Regions from separate parts of the Pseudarthrobacter lactosi genome, predicted to be linked through region 1. Evidence: riboswitches for the same ligand, from Rfam matches in the RefSeq annotation. Region 1 holds a riboswitch; each other region holds the start of a gene.
The links. A riboswitch is a leader RNA that binds a small molecule or an ion and turns the genes downstream of it on or off. The one in region 1 is predicted to bind thiamine pyrophosphate.

Region 2: linked by a shared signal. The riboswitch ahead of thiD (bifunctional hydroxymethylpyrimidine kinase/phosphomethylpyrimidine kinase) and the one ahead of thiO (glycine oxidase ThiO) in region 1 are both predicted to bind thiamine pyrophosphate.
Region 3: linked by a shared signal. The riboswitch ahead of thiC (phosphomethylpyrimidine synthase ThiC) and the one ahead of thiO (glycine oxidase ThiO) in region 1 are both predicted to bind thiamine pyrophosphate.
Region 4: linked by a shared signal. The riboswitch ahead of ACZY0Q_RS18045 (ECF transporter S component) and the one ahead of thiO (glycine oxidase ThiO) in region 1 are both predicted to bind thiamine pyrophosphate.

Annotation. Positions count from the first base shown of each region.
Region 1 covers NZ_JBVAYS010000001.1:1,274,480-1,278,641, forward strand. Annotated here, with positions in the region: gene ACZY0Q_RS05840 (DUF3107 domain-containing protein) at 1-22, shown strand, start outside; gene ACZY0Q_RS05845 (hypothetical protein) at 77-379, shown strand; gene ACZY0Q_RS05850 (4a-hydroxytetrahydrobiopterin dehydratase) at 447-773, opposite strand; gene ACZY0Q_RS05855 (thiazole synthase) at 849-1,664, opposite strand; gene thiS (sulfur carrier protein ThiS) at 1,669-1,905, opposite strand; gene thiO (glycine oxidase ThiO) at 1,902-3,251, opposite strand; TPP riboswitch at 3,271-3,390, opposite strand; gene thiE (thiamine phosphate synthase) at 3,418-4,162, shown strand, end outside.
Region 2 covers NZ_JBVAYS010000001.1:823,876-828,037, forward strand. Annotated here, with positions in the region: gene rplU (50S ribosomal protein L21) at 1-153, opposite strand, end outside; gene thiD (bifunctional hydroxymethylpyrimidine kinase/phosphomethylpyrimidine kinase) at 426-2,024, opposite strand; TPP riboswitch at 2,007-2,104, opposite strand; gene ACZY0Q_RS03805 (Rne/Rng family ribonuclease) at 2,205-4,162, opposite strand, start outside.
Region 3 covers NZ_JBVAYS010000001.1:911,289-915,450, forward strand. Annotated here, with positions in the region: gene ACZY0Q_RS04225 (RNA-binding protein) at 1-165, opposite strand, end outside; gene rpsP (30S ribosomal protein S16) at 167-583, opposite strand; gene ACZY0Q_RS04235 (hypothetical protein) at 787-1,224, opposite strand; gene ACZY0Q_RS04240 (VOC family protein) at 1,338-2,213, opposite strand; TPP riboswitch at 2,367-2,474, shown strand; gene thiC (phosphomethylpyrimidine synthase ThiC) at 2,469-4,162, shown strand, end outside.
Region 4 covers NZ_JBVAYS010000004.1:190,749-194,910, forward strand. Annotated here, with positions in the region: gene ACZY0Q_RS18040 (ABC transporter ATP-binding protein) at 1-1,364, opposite strand, end outside; gene ACZY0Q_RS18045 (ECF transporter S component) at 1,364-2,014, opposite strand; TPP riboswitch at 2,080-2,221, opposite strand; gene ACZY0Q_RS18050 (heme-degrading domain-containing protein) at 2,278-2,820, shown strand; gene ACZY0Q_RS18055 (DUF4235 domain-containing protein) at 2,862-3,125, shown strand; gene mnhG (monovalent cation/H(+) antiporter subunit G) at 3,173-3,595, opposite strand; gene ACZY0Q_RS18065 (MrpF/PhaF family protein) at 3,585-3,863, opposite strand; gene ACZY0Q_RS18070 (Na+/H+ antiporter subunit E) at 3,860-4,162, opposite strand, start outside.

The DNA.
Region 1 (4,162 bases):
GGTCGGTTTCGGCCAGTTCTAGTACGTCCGCGGCCAGCCGCCCTGGCGGTTGGCCGCTGCTTCCTGAGGAGATTCCATGCTTTCGCTGACCATCGTTGTCCTGGTCTTAGTGGCCGCAGGCTTTGTTGTCTGGGCCAATGACAAGCGCCACACCCGGTATGGGACGGGGGTGCCCGCAGGGGTTGCCGTTGTGGTGGGTGCGGTCAGCTGGATCATCTTCATCGCGGCAGGGTTTGGCTACCAGCCGGGCCTGACGTGGATTCCCTGGGTCCTGCCCATGGCGTTGGGCACCGTCGCTGCCGTTGGAACGGTCATCTACCTCGGCCGGACCCGTGAAGGCCACGACACGCAGCGGCTGACGCAGGCGCTCAAGCTGTAGGCGATTCCTTAAAGAACGGCGACCACCACCCAGCAGGGTGGTGGTCGCCCTTCTTTAACCCGGCGGGCTAACTCGCCCGTTGGGCAGTGGCACCGAGCCGAGCGGCAGCAGCACTCACGGCCGCCGCAGCATTGGCATCCCGCTCGGTGACCTCGCCGCCGGCGTCGTGGGACGTATAGCGGAGATGGACCTTGTTGTAGCGCCAATCCAGGTCCGGGTGGTGGTTCTGTTCTTCGGCCAGGCGTCCGACGGCGGCAATCAGCTCCAGTGCGGCGGCCGCCGTCTGCGTCTTATAGACAGCAACGAACCCGCCCTGCCGGTACTGCCAGTCGGGCAGCTCGGCGAGAACGGCCTCGATCCGCTTGCGCGTGAGGGTGTCGTGCTTGCCGGCCATGGCGGCCTCCTTGGCTCGTCCGGTGAGACCGCCGCGGCGTTGGTCGACGGGTCCGGCCGGCCTGGATGAAACGGCCTAGAGAAACTCTGCCCGGCCTTCCATGGCTGATGACGCCAAAGCGTGCTCGCGGCGCGGAATCCTGCCGGCCGCTTTCGCCAGCCTACCGGCGATGACGGCGTGTTTGAAGGCCTCCCCCATGAGGACCGGGTTCTGCGCACGTGTGACCGCGGTGGCCAGCAGCACGGCGTCACAGCCAAGCTCCATGGCCAGTGCGGCGTCGGATGCCGTGCCGATGCCGGCGTCCAGCACCACGGGCACCGACGCGCGCGAGACGATCAGTTCGATGTTGTGCGGATTCAGGATTCCCAGGCCGGTACCAATGGGCGCTCCGAGCGGCATAACCGCGGTGGCACCCAGGTTTTCCAGCCGCAGGGCCAGGACCGGGTCGTCGTTGGTGTAGGCGAACACTTTGAAGCCCCGGTTTACCAGCTGTTCCGTGGCGTCCACCAGCTCCACGGCGTCCGGCAGCAGGGTCTGTTCGTCGGCGATGACTTCCAGCTTGAGCCAGTCGGTTTCCAGCGCTTCGCGGGCGAGTTCCGCCGTCATGACCGCGTCCCGTGCGGTGAAGCAGCCTGCGGTGTTGGGCAGGATCCGGATCCCGTGGTCCACCAGAAGCTGGAAAAGGGACCCTGATTCGGCCGGCGAATAGCGCCGCATGGCCACCGTGGTCAGTTCGGTTCCGGACGCCAGCAGGGCAGCGCCCAGCCCGTCCAGGCTGGGGGCTCCCCCGGTGCCCATGATGAGGCGGGAGCCGAGCTCGACGCCGTCGATCACCAGCCTGTCGGACGCCTCGGGCGGGATCTGTGTGCTGATGTTGCTGGTAACTGTCATGGTGTCAGCCTCCCTGGACTGCTGTGACCAGTTCGACGTCGTCACCTTCGGCGAGCGCCGTGACGAACCACTGGCTGCGGGGTACTACTTCGGAGTTATGGGCGACGGCGACGCCGAGTTTCTGCCCGTCTGTCGCCTGTCCGTTGGCTGCGAGGGGGCGGCCGGTGATCTGGCTGATGAGAGTGGTGATGGAGGCGTCGTCGGCCACGGAATGGCTCGAGCCGTTGAGGGTGATGTTCATGCTGATTCCTTCTGCGGGTCGAGGTCCTTCATGCTGCTGCTGTCCTTGGGTGGGGTCTGCGTGCCGGCCACTTGGTGCTTTCCTGAAAAGCGGGCCGGGCTGAGGGCCCCCCATCGAGGATCTGTCCGGCCGTCAAGCAACTCCCGGCAGATCGCTGCCGCCGCCGGAGCAAGCAGCACTCCGTGGCGGAAGAACCCGGTGGCGATGATCAGCCCGGCAATGTCTCCTGTGCTCCCAGGGTTCCCCGCGTTCCCCGTCGCTGGTGCGGAAACCGGAACGCGGCCCAGGAGCGGTGCGTTGTCCGGGGTGGCGGGCCTAGCTCTTGCCGTGCATTCCAGGAGTTCAAGCTCCGAGACGGCCGGCACCAGGACCTGGGCGTCACGCAGCAACTGATAGACGCCACCGGCCGAGACAGCACCATCACCTGTCCCGGCGAGCGCATCCTCCCGTTGCGTTGCCCCAATCACCACCGTGCCGTCCTGTCTGGGAACGATGTAAACCGGCACACCATGGACCATTCCACGGACAGTGGAAGTGAGGAGCGGTCGCAGGTGCTGCGGAACAGCCAGTCGAAGGATGTCACCGTAGACGGGCCGCAGGGGCAGGTGCAGTCCCGCCGGCAGGCCTCCCAGCGAGGCCGCCTGCAATCCGTTGGCCACGACGGTCTCCCGGGCCTGGACTTCTCCGCCGTTTGCGAGCGCCACGCCGCTGACGCAGCCGTCCTGCCAGAGAAGGGCAGTGGCCCGTTGGTCAACGGCGAATCCCCCGCGGGCACCTGCCACTGCGGTTCCAGCCCCTGATTCATGGAGGGCCAGGACTGCCTGGAGGCACGCCACCAGTTTCCGTGGATCCACTTGGTGGTCGGCGCGGATGTCCAGGGCGCAGGAGATGGCTGGGCTGAGCAAGGATTCCCTGGACCTGGCCTCACGGACAGTCAGGGGTTCCACCACCAGGCCGCTGGCCTGCTGCACGGCCCGGAGGTCCATCAGCGCCCGGCGGTCCGCAGCGTCCGCGCCGATGGCGAGGGTCGGCGTCGTCAGGTATCCGGTCTCGCCGGCCCCCGCCAGGGCGAGGTCTGCCGCGAAGGCGGGCCACAGCCCGGAGGATGCAAGCATCAGCTCCAGGAGGTATTCCTCCTGGTAGTGCAGTTCGCTCACAGGGGCAAGCATGCCGGCGGCTGCCCAGCTGGCGCCGCTCCCGGGTGCGTCATCGATCAGCACAACGGATCGGCCCGCTCGCCGGGCGTCCCAAGCTATTGCGTGGCCGATGACGCCGCCGCCGATGACTGCCACGTCGGCATGCAGCACGGCGGCCGTGCTGGCCGGGACGCTGGTTGATCCAGCCACAGGTGGGCTGCTTGTTGCGGGGGGCATCTGGTTCCTTCCCTACGCCGGTATTAGCCGGATCAGGTCAAGCGGTCGGCTCTGACGCCCTCTCAGCCCGGCCGCTTTATGACGGCTGCAACGGGCTCCCGCAGTACCCGCCCAGTTTAGGGGAATTAGGCTGGTTTCCATGAACGCGCAATACTTCGCCGCTGCAGGCACGCCCTCCGCTACCTCCTCCGCTCCCGATTCCCTGGCCGGAACAGACCCGACCCTCGGTGTGACCACAGGCCTCCCGCACAGTGCCAGGCTCTACCTGTGCACTGATGCGCGCCGGGACCGCGGGGACTTTGGCGAGTTTGTGGACGCGGCTTTTGCCGGCGGCGTGGACATCATCCAGCTCCGCGACAAGTCCATCGAGGCGGCGGAGGAACTGGAGCTGCTGGCCGTTCTTCAGGCGGCTGCCGAACGCCACGGAAAGCTGTGGGCCGTCAATGACCGTGCCGATGTCGCGATGCTGTCCGGCGCCCCCGTCTTCCACATCGGTCAGAAGGATCTGCCTGTTGCGTCCGCCCGCACACTGCTGGGCCGGCGTGTTGCGGTCGGTCTTTCCACGCACACCGCCGAGCAGATCGAAGGCGCCATCCGGCTGTCCGGCGGGCTGCCTGCCGAAGGCAGCCTGGACTACTTCTGCGTCGGACCGGTCTGGGCCACTCCCACCAAACCCGGCAGGGCCGCCGTCGGCCTTGACCTGGTGCGGTACGCGGCCGAAGCAGTCCGCACTGCCGGTGGCACCCAGGCCACGCTGCCCTGGTTTGCCATCGGAGGCATCGATCTTGGCAACGTGGAGCAGGTAGTGAAGGCCGGTGCCGGCAGGATTGTTGTGGTGCGTGCCATCACCGAGGCCTCCGATCCCGCAGCGGCTGCAGCGGCAC
Region 2 (4,162 bases), 450 kb from region 1:
AGCAGCAGAGGTGACTTTGTCACCGTCTACCAGGAGCAGTGCGGGCAACTCAAAAGTGCTGCCGGCTCCACCGGGGACGCGGTTCAGGGTAACGAAGTCTCCAACGGAAACCTTCTCTTGGCGGCCGCCTGCGCGGACAATCGCGTACACCACTTGGGAACTCACTTCTCTCGACGTTTATTACTAAATTTGCGTGCTGAACCCGATTCCATATTTGGCTGGGTTCTCGCTGTGCCTCAACGCCGTGGGGTCGTAACCCAAGTGTTGGCGTAAGCACCGAAGATCTAGAATACGCTAATTTTGCCTTCGGCCGCAAATGAGGCTGGTTACGGTCGGTTGTCTGTGATAGGACCCACAAGCAGGTACTGCACTGACAATCTAAAACCGTGCCTGACTATCGTACAGGCCACGCGGGCCCCAGACTGTCAGGAATGAATTCGCGGCGCGTCGAAGAATTCCACCTCGAACCGGCACGAGTGCCTGAACGCCACGAGCATCGCCGCACGTTCATCTGCGGATGCACTCCGGCCGGCGTCGTCGGCCAAGGCGATCGCCTCGCGGGTGGCCTGCGCGAAGTCCTCGTCAGCATAGGCCCGCAGCCAGTCGGCATAGGGATGCGCCGCCGGTGCACCGGCCGCCAGGAACTCTGTGTGGAGGGACCGTCCCACCTCGGCGTACAGCCAGAAGCACGGCAGCACCGCCGCGACAAGGACCGCATAGCTGCCGGAGGCTGAGGCAGCCAGCAGGTGGTCCACATAAGACTTGGTGACAGGTCCAAGGACGGAGTCCACAGTCCTGGTACTCAGCCACGTGCGGTGCAGTTCGGATTCGACCTCAAGGCATTGCCGGGCAGATTTTGCCCAGAACAGCTGGGCGGCTTCCGTGGGCGCCAGCGCACTGGCCCGGGCCAGGACCCGCGAATAACCGTTGAGGTAGATGGCATCCTGGGCGAGGTAATAGGCGAACTGTTCCTCAGCCAGCGTGCCGGCCTCCAGATCGCGGATGAAATCCAGCCCGTAGATAGCCACAAGTTCCGGCTCCGCCGCCCGCCGCAGCGTCTGTGCGAATTCGCTGGCTCCCGGAACCTGTTGCATGTGGTGGAAGTGGTTGATGGGGCCGTTGCCCGTCCCCACCTCCAGTTGGTCGGCGGCCTGCAGCGCGCCGATCAGCCAAGGCTTCACTTGCCGGAGGGTGGCTTCCCAGTCTCCCAGTCTGGCCTGGGCCGTGGCCATGGCCGCCGACAGCGAGCAGCCGGTGCCGTGGCTGTTGCGGGTGGGGATCCTGTCCCCGCTCACTTCCACTACGTCGTGGGCGAGCAGCCCGGCGGCGTTGACCAAGGCATCCGGGCAGTCCCCGCCGTCGAGATGGCCGCCCTTGACCAGGACGGTGGCACCGGTCGCGGCGGACAACCGCTGCCCCTGTCCGAGCGCATCAGGCCAGCCCCGTGCCTGCGGCTCCCCTACCAGGATGGCCAATTCGGCCAGGTTGGGGGTGATCAGGTCCGCGAGCGGGAGAATCTCCCGCAGGGCTGCCTCAGCAGACTCCTGCAGCAGCCGGTCACCGCTCGTGGCCACCATCACCGGATCAAGAACGACGACGGCGGGACGCACCTTTTCCAGCCAGTCACGGACCACGCCAATCACCGCAGCGTCGCCCAGCATGCCGATCTTGACCGCGTCGATGGTGATGTCGTCGCTGATGGCATCGAGCTGCTGGCCCAGGAAGGATGCCGGGGGGACGTGAACCGCCCGGACCCCCTGCGTGTTTTGGACTGTCAGGGCCGTGATGGCCGCCATGCCATAGCCGCCAAGGGCCGCAATGCTCTTGAGATCGGCCTGGATCCCCGCGCCACCTGACGGGTCTGATCCGGCAATGGACAGCACCCGCGGGACGTCACGGAGCACCGGGACCTTGGCAGACAGGCCTGGCGCCGGCTGGACCTCAACCTGGTTGGCAGAGAATTTCGACAGAGCAGCCGCGGGCGGTGCAGGAGGAAGGACAGAAGTTGAAGCCAAAGGAGACATCCCTTCGCCGGTGCTAACCGGACAGGTTCAACGGGTGTGGATCTCAGCCGGCACTCTGCGCGGCACCCCGTGTCGATCACCAGCCTAGCGTTCCTCAGGACTTAACGCCGGACGCCCAGACGCAGCCCGTAATTCACGGGTACGTCCGGGCGCCGTTGTGGTGGCTTGCCCTGCTGTTAGTCAGAGCTCCGAGGCCGGAACCCCTACACCCAGGATGATGGGCGCGTCCGTGGCCGCTGGCTTGTCGGCCACAGCAGCATTGATGGGCTCCGGGGCCTTCGCGGCGTGGGTGTGTCCGACGGCAGCCGCCGTAACGGCTTCGTGATGCTCCACGGAGGTCGCGTTGGCTGCGCCCTGGGCACGGCTGGCACTCCGGTTCCGCCGGGGACGACGGGCGCGCGGCTCCTCGGTGTGGTCCGAGTAATCCTTCTCCGCCACGGCCGGCTGCTGCTGACGGGCAGCTTCGGCCGGCTGGCTGTCCGTTGACCGGGCCGCCGATGGCGTGCTTTCCGCTACAGGGGCCGGCTCGCCAAGGTGGGCGAAGGCCTCCGCGAGGCGGTCAAGCGTCAAAGCAGGTGCGTGCGCCTGGTCCTCGTGATGCGCTACGAACGGCAGTACCACCTGCTCGCCGCCGAACGTCAGCACAGCGGCCGGGCGGCCGTTGGAGTCCGTCTCAGGCCGCTCAGCCGGCACCGCCGCAGCGGGAGTCTGTACCGCTGCTGCTGATGCGTGGGCAACTTCGTCGTCGTGCAGGTGCGCAGCATGGGCTGCGGCCGCAATGTTCGCAAGCGCGGCCCGCGTGGCCTCAGCCTTCGCATGGCGCTCGGCATCACTGGGTTCCGGGTGGACCGTGTGGATCTGGACCGGAGCTGCCGGCGCCGTTTCCAGCGGCTGGCCGCCACGTCCGCGGCGGCGCTTCCGGTCATTGCGGCCACCCGGCTGGCTGTCCGGGCGCTGGCTGTCCGTGCGCGTGTTGTCGGTGCGCTGATCGTTGATGCGGGGTTCCTGCCGGCTGTCCACCCGCTGCACGTGGTGCTCAGCGGCTACGATGTTGGCGCGGCGGTGTTCCACGGGGTCGTCGTGGGTGACGATTCCGCGGCCTGCACAGGTTTCACACTGCTCCCCGAAGACTTCCAGGAGCCCGGTGCCCATGCGCTTTCGCGTCATCTGCACGAGTCCCAGCGAGGTCACTTCGGCAACCTGGTGCTTCGTCCGGTCGCGGCCCAAGCACTCCACCATACGGCGGAGAACCAGGTCTCGGTTGGATTCGAGGACCATATCGATGAAGTCGATAACGATGATGCCGCCGATGTCGCGGAGCCGGAGCTGCCGGACAACCTCTTCAGCTGCCTCAAGGTTGTTCTTCGTGACGGTTTCTTCGAGGTTGCCGCCGCTGCCGGTGAACTTGCCGGTGTTGACGTCCACCACTGTCATGGCTTCGGTGCGGTCGATGACCAGCGAGCCGCCCGAGGGCAGGAAGACCTTACGTTCCAGGGCTTTGTGGATCTGCTCGTCGATCCGCCACGCCGCGAAGATGTCAGTGTCCTTGGTCCACTTTTCCAGGCGGCCCACGAGGTCCGGGGCAACGTAGGTGACGTAGGCCTCGATGGTGTCCCAGGCCTCTTCGCCGGAGACGATCAGCTTGGAGAAGTCCTCGTTGAAGACGTCACGGACCACCTTGATGGTGAGGTCAGGTTCGCCGTAGAGCAGTTCCGGGGCGAGGATCTTGGTGGACGTGGACTGGCTTTCGATGCCCTCCCACTGCGCGCGCAGCCGGTTGATGTCGTGCGTGAGCTCCTCTTCCGAGGCGCCTTCGGCAGCGGTGCGGACGATGACTCCGGCGTGCTCCGGGAGGCGGTCCTTGAGGATGCGCTTGAGGCGGTTGCGCTCGACGTCGGGCAGTTTGCGGGAAATGCCGGTCATGGAGCCGCCGGGCACATATACGAGGTAGCGGCCGGGAAGCGAGATCTGGCTGGTCAGGCGTGCACCCTTATGGCCCACGGGGTCCTTGGTGACCTGGACCAGGACGGTGTCTCCGGACTTGAGCGCGTTTTCGATACGGCGCTGCTTGCCCTCGAGGTTCACGGCCTCCCAGTTCACTTCACCGGCATACAGGACGGCGTTGCGGCCGCGTCCGA
Region 3 (4,162 bases), 360 kb from region 1:
TGCCCGTGCGGTGCGGCCCTGGCGGCCGATCACCCGTCCCAGGTCCTCCTGATGAACACGAACCTCGAGGGTGTCCCCGCGGCGGTTGTTCTTCGAGCTGACCTTGACATCGTCAGGCGAATCAACGATTCCCCGGACGAGGTGTTCGAGCGCTTCTGCCAGCAATCTACTCAGCCTCGGTGGTCTCTGCTTCGGCCGGGGCCTCGGCTGCGTCAGACTGCTTTGACTTCTTGGTGATGGCTTCCGGGATAATCACGGAACCCTTCTCCGGGGCGACAAAGGCGACCTTCGGAGCTTTGGTCTTCAGGGTGCCTTCCTGGCCCGGGAGGCCCTTGAACTTCTGCCAGTCACCGGTGATCTTGAGGATCGCGGCAACCTGCTCGGACGGCTGTGCGCCGACGCCGAGCCAGTACTGGGCACGGTCCGCGTCAACCTCGATGTATGAGGGCTCTTCGGTGGGGTGGTACTTGCCGATCTCTTCGATGGCACGGCCGTCACGCTTGGAGCGTGCGTCCATGACGACGATGCGGTAGTACGGTGCGCGCATCTTGCCAAAGCGCTTAAGGCGAATCTTTACGGCCACTTTTGTGGTCACTCCTGTTTCAGAAAAGGGGTAAACCGACGTTCTGCACCCGTGGGGCGGGCCATACTTGAAGGTTCAAAGGACAGGATCCAGACGCGGAGAGAGGGGCCACGCAGATCGAGTACCTATTTATTGTGCCAGATCAGCGTCCGGATTTCGACTTGACACGTACGGATGGAGCAGCCGGCCGGCCACGGCGGGGCCTAGGACGACCAGACATAGACCCCGGTACGCGCGGCGTCATCGATCGAGTTGGCCAACTCGGCGAACTTCTGGACATACGCCCGGGCCTCGGCCACACCGAAGGGCATGTCATCCTGGGCGGCCCACTTTTCAGCGACGTCGTCCAGGACATTACCCTCGCCCTCAGTCTCGTAGCTGAGCAGGTCCGCCAGTGCGCGCACCATGGCCGGTGGAACCCCCAGGAGCGAATCGCTGGCCACGTCAACCATGGCCAGTTCGTAGTCAGCGCCACTGGCGTGCACCGCAGCACCGGCAAGATCGCCAAGCTGTTCGATTTCGAAATCGCTGATGCCGGGAATCCGCAGACCCTGGCCCGCCGGGGAGCCGCCCGCATCCAGCACGACCGCCCGCTTCAGTGCGGCATCGTGAGTGGAAACAAAAATTTCAGTGAAGCCCATGGGAACAACCCTCATTCCGTCGACAGTGCGGCCCAGAAGGACTGCATCAGGTGCCGCCCCGGCCGTTCAGAATCAGCCTAGTACAACGTGCCCCGCACATTTGGCATCCGCACTCAGCGGACGGCGACACGGATCCTGTTGCGCCATGGATCCTCGAAGCGAAGCTCGGCGCCCGTGTGGTGCGAGGCCACGCCGGCGACCTTCAGACGGTCGGCGAGCGCACCGACGTCGTCCGCGGAAGTCACCTCGATGAGCACTTCACCCAGGCCCAGGGTGTCCTTGCGCGGACCGGCGCCGCGGCTGTTCCAGACGTTCATGGCCATGTGGTGGTGATACCGGCCGGCGGAGACAAACAGCGCCTGCCGGTGCCAGCCTGCCGTCTTTTCGAAGCCCAGCGTGCCGACGTAGAAATTGTGCGCCGACTGGACGTCACCCACCTGGAGATGGACGTGGCCCACCCCGGCTTCGGTGGCCTGCTGGCCGGCCACGGACTCCTGGGTCAGGTGCTGCTCAAGGTAGCGCTGCGGTGGCAGTGCCAGGCTGTCCATCACCACATCCTTCCCATTCCAGGACCAGTTTTCACGGGGCCTGTCCCAGTACAGTTCAATGCCGTTGCCTTCGGGGTCATTGAAGTAGAAGGCCTCGCTGACGAGGTGGTCGGCACTGCCTGTGAAGGATCGGGGGTCGTACTGGGCCGTGGTGGCTACCGTGGCAGCAAGCGACGCCTGGTCATCAAAAAGCAGTGCCGTGTGGAACAGCCCGGCCTCTCCCCTGCCAGGCAGGTTCAGGGACGGGGCGGCCGCGAGATGGACCAGAGGGCGCTCCAGGCGGCCGAGGTAGACGCCGCCGTCCTCTTCGGCCACAACCTCCAGGCCGAGTGCGCGCTGGTAGTAATCGGTCATCAGCTTCATGTCGCCCACCTTGAGCATCACGGTGCCCATGGAGAGGTCGGCAGGAAGGAGATCCCGGCTGGTGGCTTCTGCAGTCATTGAACGCTCCCGGTCCATTGGCCTTCGGTCGAAGGCGGCTATGACTTTAATTTACTTGAAGCTTCAATATAATTCAAGTGGTTGAGCAGACTGGTTGCGACCACTTCCCCGTGATTGCTGTCACCGGGCCGCCCTCGGCCTGTGGTAGCTTCGACTTGACCACACGGGAGCCCTTGCAGGGGCTGAGATCGGGCTGACGCAGCCTGCGACCGTTGAACCTGTCCGGGTAATGCCGGCGAAGGAAGTGAGTATTCATTGAATACACAAGAAACACAGCTGATCCCTGCCCAGATTGAGGCCGACAAGGATCAACCGCTCCAGCCAGAAACCCAGTCACTGAAGTCCCACTCGCTGGCGTACATCACCGATGAAGCAACGGGCATCCAGGTTCCCGTGACCGAAATCGCGCTGGAGCCGTCGCCGAACGGCGAAGCGAACGGGCCTTTCCGGACGTACCGCACGGCGGGTCCGGGCAGCGATCCTGTGGTGGGCCTCAACCCGTTCCGCTCGGAGTGGATCGCCGCCCGCGGCGACACCGAGCCCTACAGCGGGCGGGAACGGAACCTGCTCGACGACGGCAGGTCTGCCGTGCGCCGCGGTGCGGCCTCTGCGGAGTGGAAGGGGGCCCAGCCGGTGCCCCGCCGCGCCGTCGACGGCCACACCGTCACCCAGATGCACTACGCGCGGCAGGGTCGCATCACCACCGAGATGCAATTCGTTGCGCTCCGCGAGAACTGTGACGTGGAGCTGGTCCGCAGCGAAGTCGCTGCCGGCCGCGCCATCATCCCCAACAACATCAACCATCCGGAATCCGAACCGATGATTATCGGCAAGGCCTTCCTGGTCAAGATCAACGCCAATATCGGTAACTCCGCCGTGACCAGCTCCATTGCTGAGGAAGTGGACAAGCTCCAGTGGGCCACCCAGTGGGGCGCCGACACGGTGATGGACCTTTCCACCGGCGATGACATCCATACCACCCGGGAATGGCTCATCCGCAACGCTCCCGTGCCCATCGGCACGGTGCCCATCTACCAGGCCTTGGAGAAGGTCAACGGCGAGGCCAACGCACTGACGTGGGAAATCTTCCGGGACACCGTCATTGAGCAGTGCGAGCAGGGCGTGGACTACATGACCATCCACGCCGGTGTGCTGCTGCGTTACGTGCCGCTGACGGCCAACCGCGTCACCGGCATCGTCTCCAGGGGCGGTGCGATCATGGCGGGCTGGTGCCTGGCCCACCACCAGGAGAACTTCCTCTACACGCACTTCGACGAGCTGTGCGAGATCTTCGCCAAGTATGACGTCGCGTTCTCCCTGGGCGACGGACTGCGCCCGGGAGCGACGGCTGACGCCAACGACGCCGCCCAGTTCGCGGAGCTGGACACCCTGGCGGAGCTGACGCAGCGGGCGTGGGAATTCGATGTGCAGGTCATGGTGGAGGGCCCCGGGCACGTCCCGTTCCATTTGGTGCGGGAAAACGTGGAACGCCAGCAGGAACTCTGCAAGGGCGCACCGTTCTACACACTGGGGCCGCTGGTCACGGACATTGCCCCGGGCTATGACCACATCACGTCCGCCATCGGCGCCACTGAAATCGCCCGGTACGGCACAGCCATGCTTTGTTACGTCACGCCCAAGGAGCACCTTGGCCTGCCGAACAAGGACGACGTGAAGACCGGGGTGATCACCTACAAGATCGCCGCCCATGCAGCGGACCTTGCCAAGGGACACCCGGGCGCCCACGAACGGGACGATGCCCTGTCCAAGGCCCGGTTCGAGTTCCGCTGGCGGGACCAGTTCGCGTTGTCCCTGGACCCGGTTACGGCGGAGGCCTTTCATGACGAGACGTTGCCGGCCGAGCCGGCGAAAACGGCGCATTTCTGCTCGATGTGCGGCCCGAAGTTCTGCTCCATGAAAATCAGCCAGGACATTAGGGACGAATACGG
Region 4 (4,162 bases), on a different contig from region 1:
TCCAGCAGTTCATCAACCCGCTCCTCGCCATGGCCCAGGTGCAGCGGACCGAACATCAGTTCGTCCAGCACGCGGCCGGTGACGAACTGGTGTTCGGGTTCCTGGAACACGGTTCCGATGCGGGAAATCAGCTGGTTGGCCTTCCATTTGAAGGGGTCGATCCCTGCCCCCTCGGAAAGCTCGACGGCGGCGGACACCTTCCCCGCCACCGGCGCCAGCAGTCCGGCGAGGGTCAGCGCGAACGTTGACTTGCCGGCGCCGTTGGGCCCCGTGACGGTGAGTGCGTGGCCGGAACGGACCTGGGCCGTGATGCCCTGCTGTACCGGCACGGGCGGGATGGTCCGGAAGCCGCGGCGCCGCGGACGCTCCCGGGAGACAGCCAGATCCTCGGCGGCCAGCAGCAGTTCACCGGAGCCTGCGGACGTGCGGCGGCGCGTTGCCGGAACATACCCCGGCACCCAGACGCCCGCGCCGATCAGCATCTCCCGGGCCTCCGCCAGCACCTGGTCCGGCGGCCCGTCCAGCAGGACTGCGGACGTGCCGGCGGAACCTCCAGCGGAGCCCGCTGCGGAACCTCCTGCTGAGCCCGGTTGCAGCACCACAATCCGGTCCACCAGGTCCTTCCAGACGGACACGCGGTGCTCCACCACAACGAGTGTGGCGCCGGTTTTGTCCAGGCAGCGGCCCACGGCGTCGCGGACTTCCAGCACGCCGGCTGGATCCAGGTTCGCGGTGGGCTCGTCCAGCAGGATCAGCCCGGGCCGCATCGCGAGGATCCCAGCCAGCGCCAGGCGCTGCTTCTGTCCGCCGGACAGGGCCGACGTCGGGTGCTCCAACGAGAGCCCGGCGGCACCAGTCCCGCCGTCGGCGCCCAAACCGGCTCCGCCGTCGGCATTAAGACCGGCTCCGCCACCGGCGTTCAACCCTGCGCCGGCACTTCGCAGCCCGACGTCGTCGAGCGCTTCATGGACGCGCCGCCAGATCTCATCCCGCGGCACGGCTAGGTTCTCGGCACCGAAGGCGACGTCGTCACCCAGGCGCGACAAAACCACCTGCGTTTCCGGATCCTGCTGCATCAGCCCCGAGCGGCCGCGCTGCCCGCGGGGCACCACTCCGTCGATCAGCAGCGAACCGGTTTCGTCGGCGTCGTCCCCTTCATCCCCCAGCACCCCGGCGAGCGCGTGCAGCAGCGTTGACTTGCCCGCGCCTGACGGGCCCAGCAGCAGCACCCGCTCGCCGGGAGCGATGTCGAGGTCGAGCCCGCGGACGGCGGGGGTGGACCGTCCGGCATGCCGCCAGCCCCAGCCCCGGGCGGACACCGCGGCGGGGCGCACTCCGGAAGTGCCGGCGTTGGAAGCGGTCATCAGTTGAAGACGGGCTCCGACGCTGCCTTCCGGGACGCGAACGAGCTCAGCACGCCGGTTTTGGCCAGGCCGCGGGTGGCGATCCAGGACAAGGCGCCCGCAATCACCGCGCCGGAGATGGTGCAGAACACGATGTACGCGAGCTTGTCGGCGGGCTCGTAGGCGATGTTCCAGCCCCACGGGAGGAAGGAGTCATTGAGGCCGCAGAACAGGCCCGCCCCGGCACCGGCCAGCAGCGCGGCGATGAGGTTGTACTTCTGGTGCAGGAAGGACTTGAACCGGAAGTTGCCGTACACCAGCAGGAAGAACACCAGTTCAGCGCCCAGGCCCTGCAGGATTCCGGAGATCAGCACCGTGGCGCCGTACTGCGAGCCCATGATGAGTTCGCCGGTGGCGGCCACCGCTTCGCAGAAGAGCGCCGCACCGGGTTTGCGGATGATGAGCATTCCCAGCACGGCCGGGATCATCCAGCCGCCGGCGATCAGGCCGGTCAGCGGGGGGTAAACGGCGTTCATGGGGGCGGAAACGATGCCGGCGCCCTGGGACCAGGCCCAGAAGATCACGCCGCCGGTGATGGCGATGAGCGCCGCCACCACGATGTCCACAACACGCCAGGTATTGCCGGTCTTTTTGATTGCTGCAGTTGTCATTCGGTCCTCCTGAGGAACAGGAGGGGAAAGTGCCCCGGTGTGCGGCGCTGCCGCCGTTGGCCGGACACTTCGAGAACTCGACTCCCTTGCGCCGGTACTAACCGGATCAGGTTCGAGGGTCTGCGGCTGTCCGCACTCTCAGCGCCCACCTGCGGTTCCCTGGCAAAGCCAGTGATGTCCGACGGCGGCGCTCCCCTGTCGTAATAAATCTGCCCTGATGGGCGTGGTCAAGTTTACACCGCGGGAGGAGTAGATTGTGGGCCATGACTGCCAATAACCCGACTGTGACTGCGTTCAATCCCGATGCGACGGTGCCTCAGCCGGCGGGGCTCCTGGAGGCCCTGATTACCCGCATCGAGGGCGAGATCAGCGAGCTGCAGTTTCCCCATTTCACCAGGGATGATTCCCTCAACCTGGGGCTGCTGCTGGTGGAGCTCGGCAAATCGCGCCGGCTGCCCATCGCGATCGACATCACCAAGGGCGAGCAGGTCCTGTTCCACGTGGCCCTGGACGGCGCCACCCCCGACAACGAGCACTGGATCCGGGCCAAGCAGCGCACCGCCGCCAGATACGAGATCCCGTCATTGCTGGTGGGCCTCCGCGGCAGGCTGCACGGCGGCCGCATCGAGGACCACGGCTGGTACGACGAAACCGTCTACGCGGCCCACGGCGGATGCTTCCCGGTCTACGTCGCCGGCGTGGGCGCCGTGGCCACGGTGACGGTCTCGGGCCTGCCCCAGATGCTGGACCACGATCTTGTGGTGGAAGCCCTGCGGGAGATTCTGGAGTCCATGCAGCCGGGTTAGGCTAAAGACAGTCCCGGATCCGCTCACAAGGAGTTCTACGAATGAACCTGTTCATCAAGCTGCTCGGCACGGCTATCAGCCTCGGCGCCGGATTCGTCGGCACCAAGGTGGTCAATACCGTGTGGGAAAAGTCCACCGGCCGGAAGCCCCCCACCGGCAAGGACGAAGACACTCCCACCACCCTGCGCTCGGCGCTGACGTTCGCGCTCATTTCGGCCTCGGTCAGCACCATCATCCAGGTGCTTGCCAACCGCGGCACGCAGCGGGCCATCACCCGCTTTGCCAAGTCCCAGGACATCGTCTAACCCTGGCAACGCCTAACCCTGGCGCGCAGGCCGCCGGCGACTGACCTTCAGTCCCGCCGGCCGCCGTCGGACGCTTCATCCCTGGATGACTCATCCCGGGCTGATTGGGCCGTCTTCTGAACCACGGCTTCGAGTTCATCGGAGCTGAGGAGCTCGCGGTGCAGGTGTTTGGTGCGGTAACCGGCGCGGCCCACCATATGGGCCGAAACCGGCACAGTCAGCAGCTGGAAAATCCAGGCCACCAGCAGCACTGGCCACACCCACCAGGTGCGCAGCTGCAGGCCGATGGCCGCCAGGAGCAGGAACAGCCCTAGCACCTGGGGCTTGGTGGCCGCATGCATGCGGCTCAGCAGGTCCGGGAAACGGAGAAGCCCGACGGCGGCGGCGAGCGACATGAAGGCGCCCAGCACCAGGAAAACCGCGGACACGGTATCGATGACGTTATCAACCACGCTGGCCTCAGGACTCATTGGCTTGCTCCCGCCGGTCGGCCACGAAGCGCGCAACCGTCACTGACCCGATGAAGCCGACGATGGACAGCGCCACGAGCAGCATCAGGTTGTTCAGGTGCCGGTTGACGGCCATGTCGATGCACAGGGCCGCGCCGAGGATCGCGAGCAGGACGTCGGAGGCCAGCACCCTGTCCAGCAGCGACGGGCCGCGGGAGATCCTGATGATGGCTCCTGCCGCTGCCAACGAAAGAATGACTGCCGTGACAGCCAGGACGGTCTGCATCATGCTGCGGTCTCCTGCCGGATTGCTTCGAGTTCGTCGCGGGTGCCCATGATCCTGATCAGGCCCGCTTCGATGGAGCGGACCTCCTCGCGGAGGCTCGCGACCTCTTCCGGGCTGCTGACGTTGAGCGCGTGGAGGTACAGGGTGGACGTTGACCGGTCCACTTCCACCACCAGGGAGCCCGGGATCAGCGAGATCACGTGCCCGGTAGCGGTGACCATCAGGTCCTGGTGGCTCCGCAACGGCACCGCGACGACGGCATTGACCACCCGCGGGCCGCGGACAGCAGCCAGATACATAAC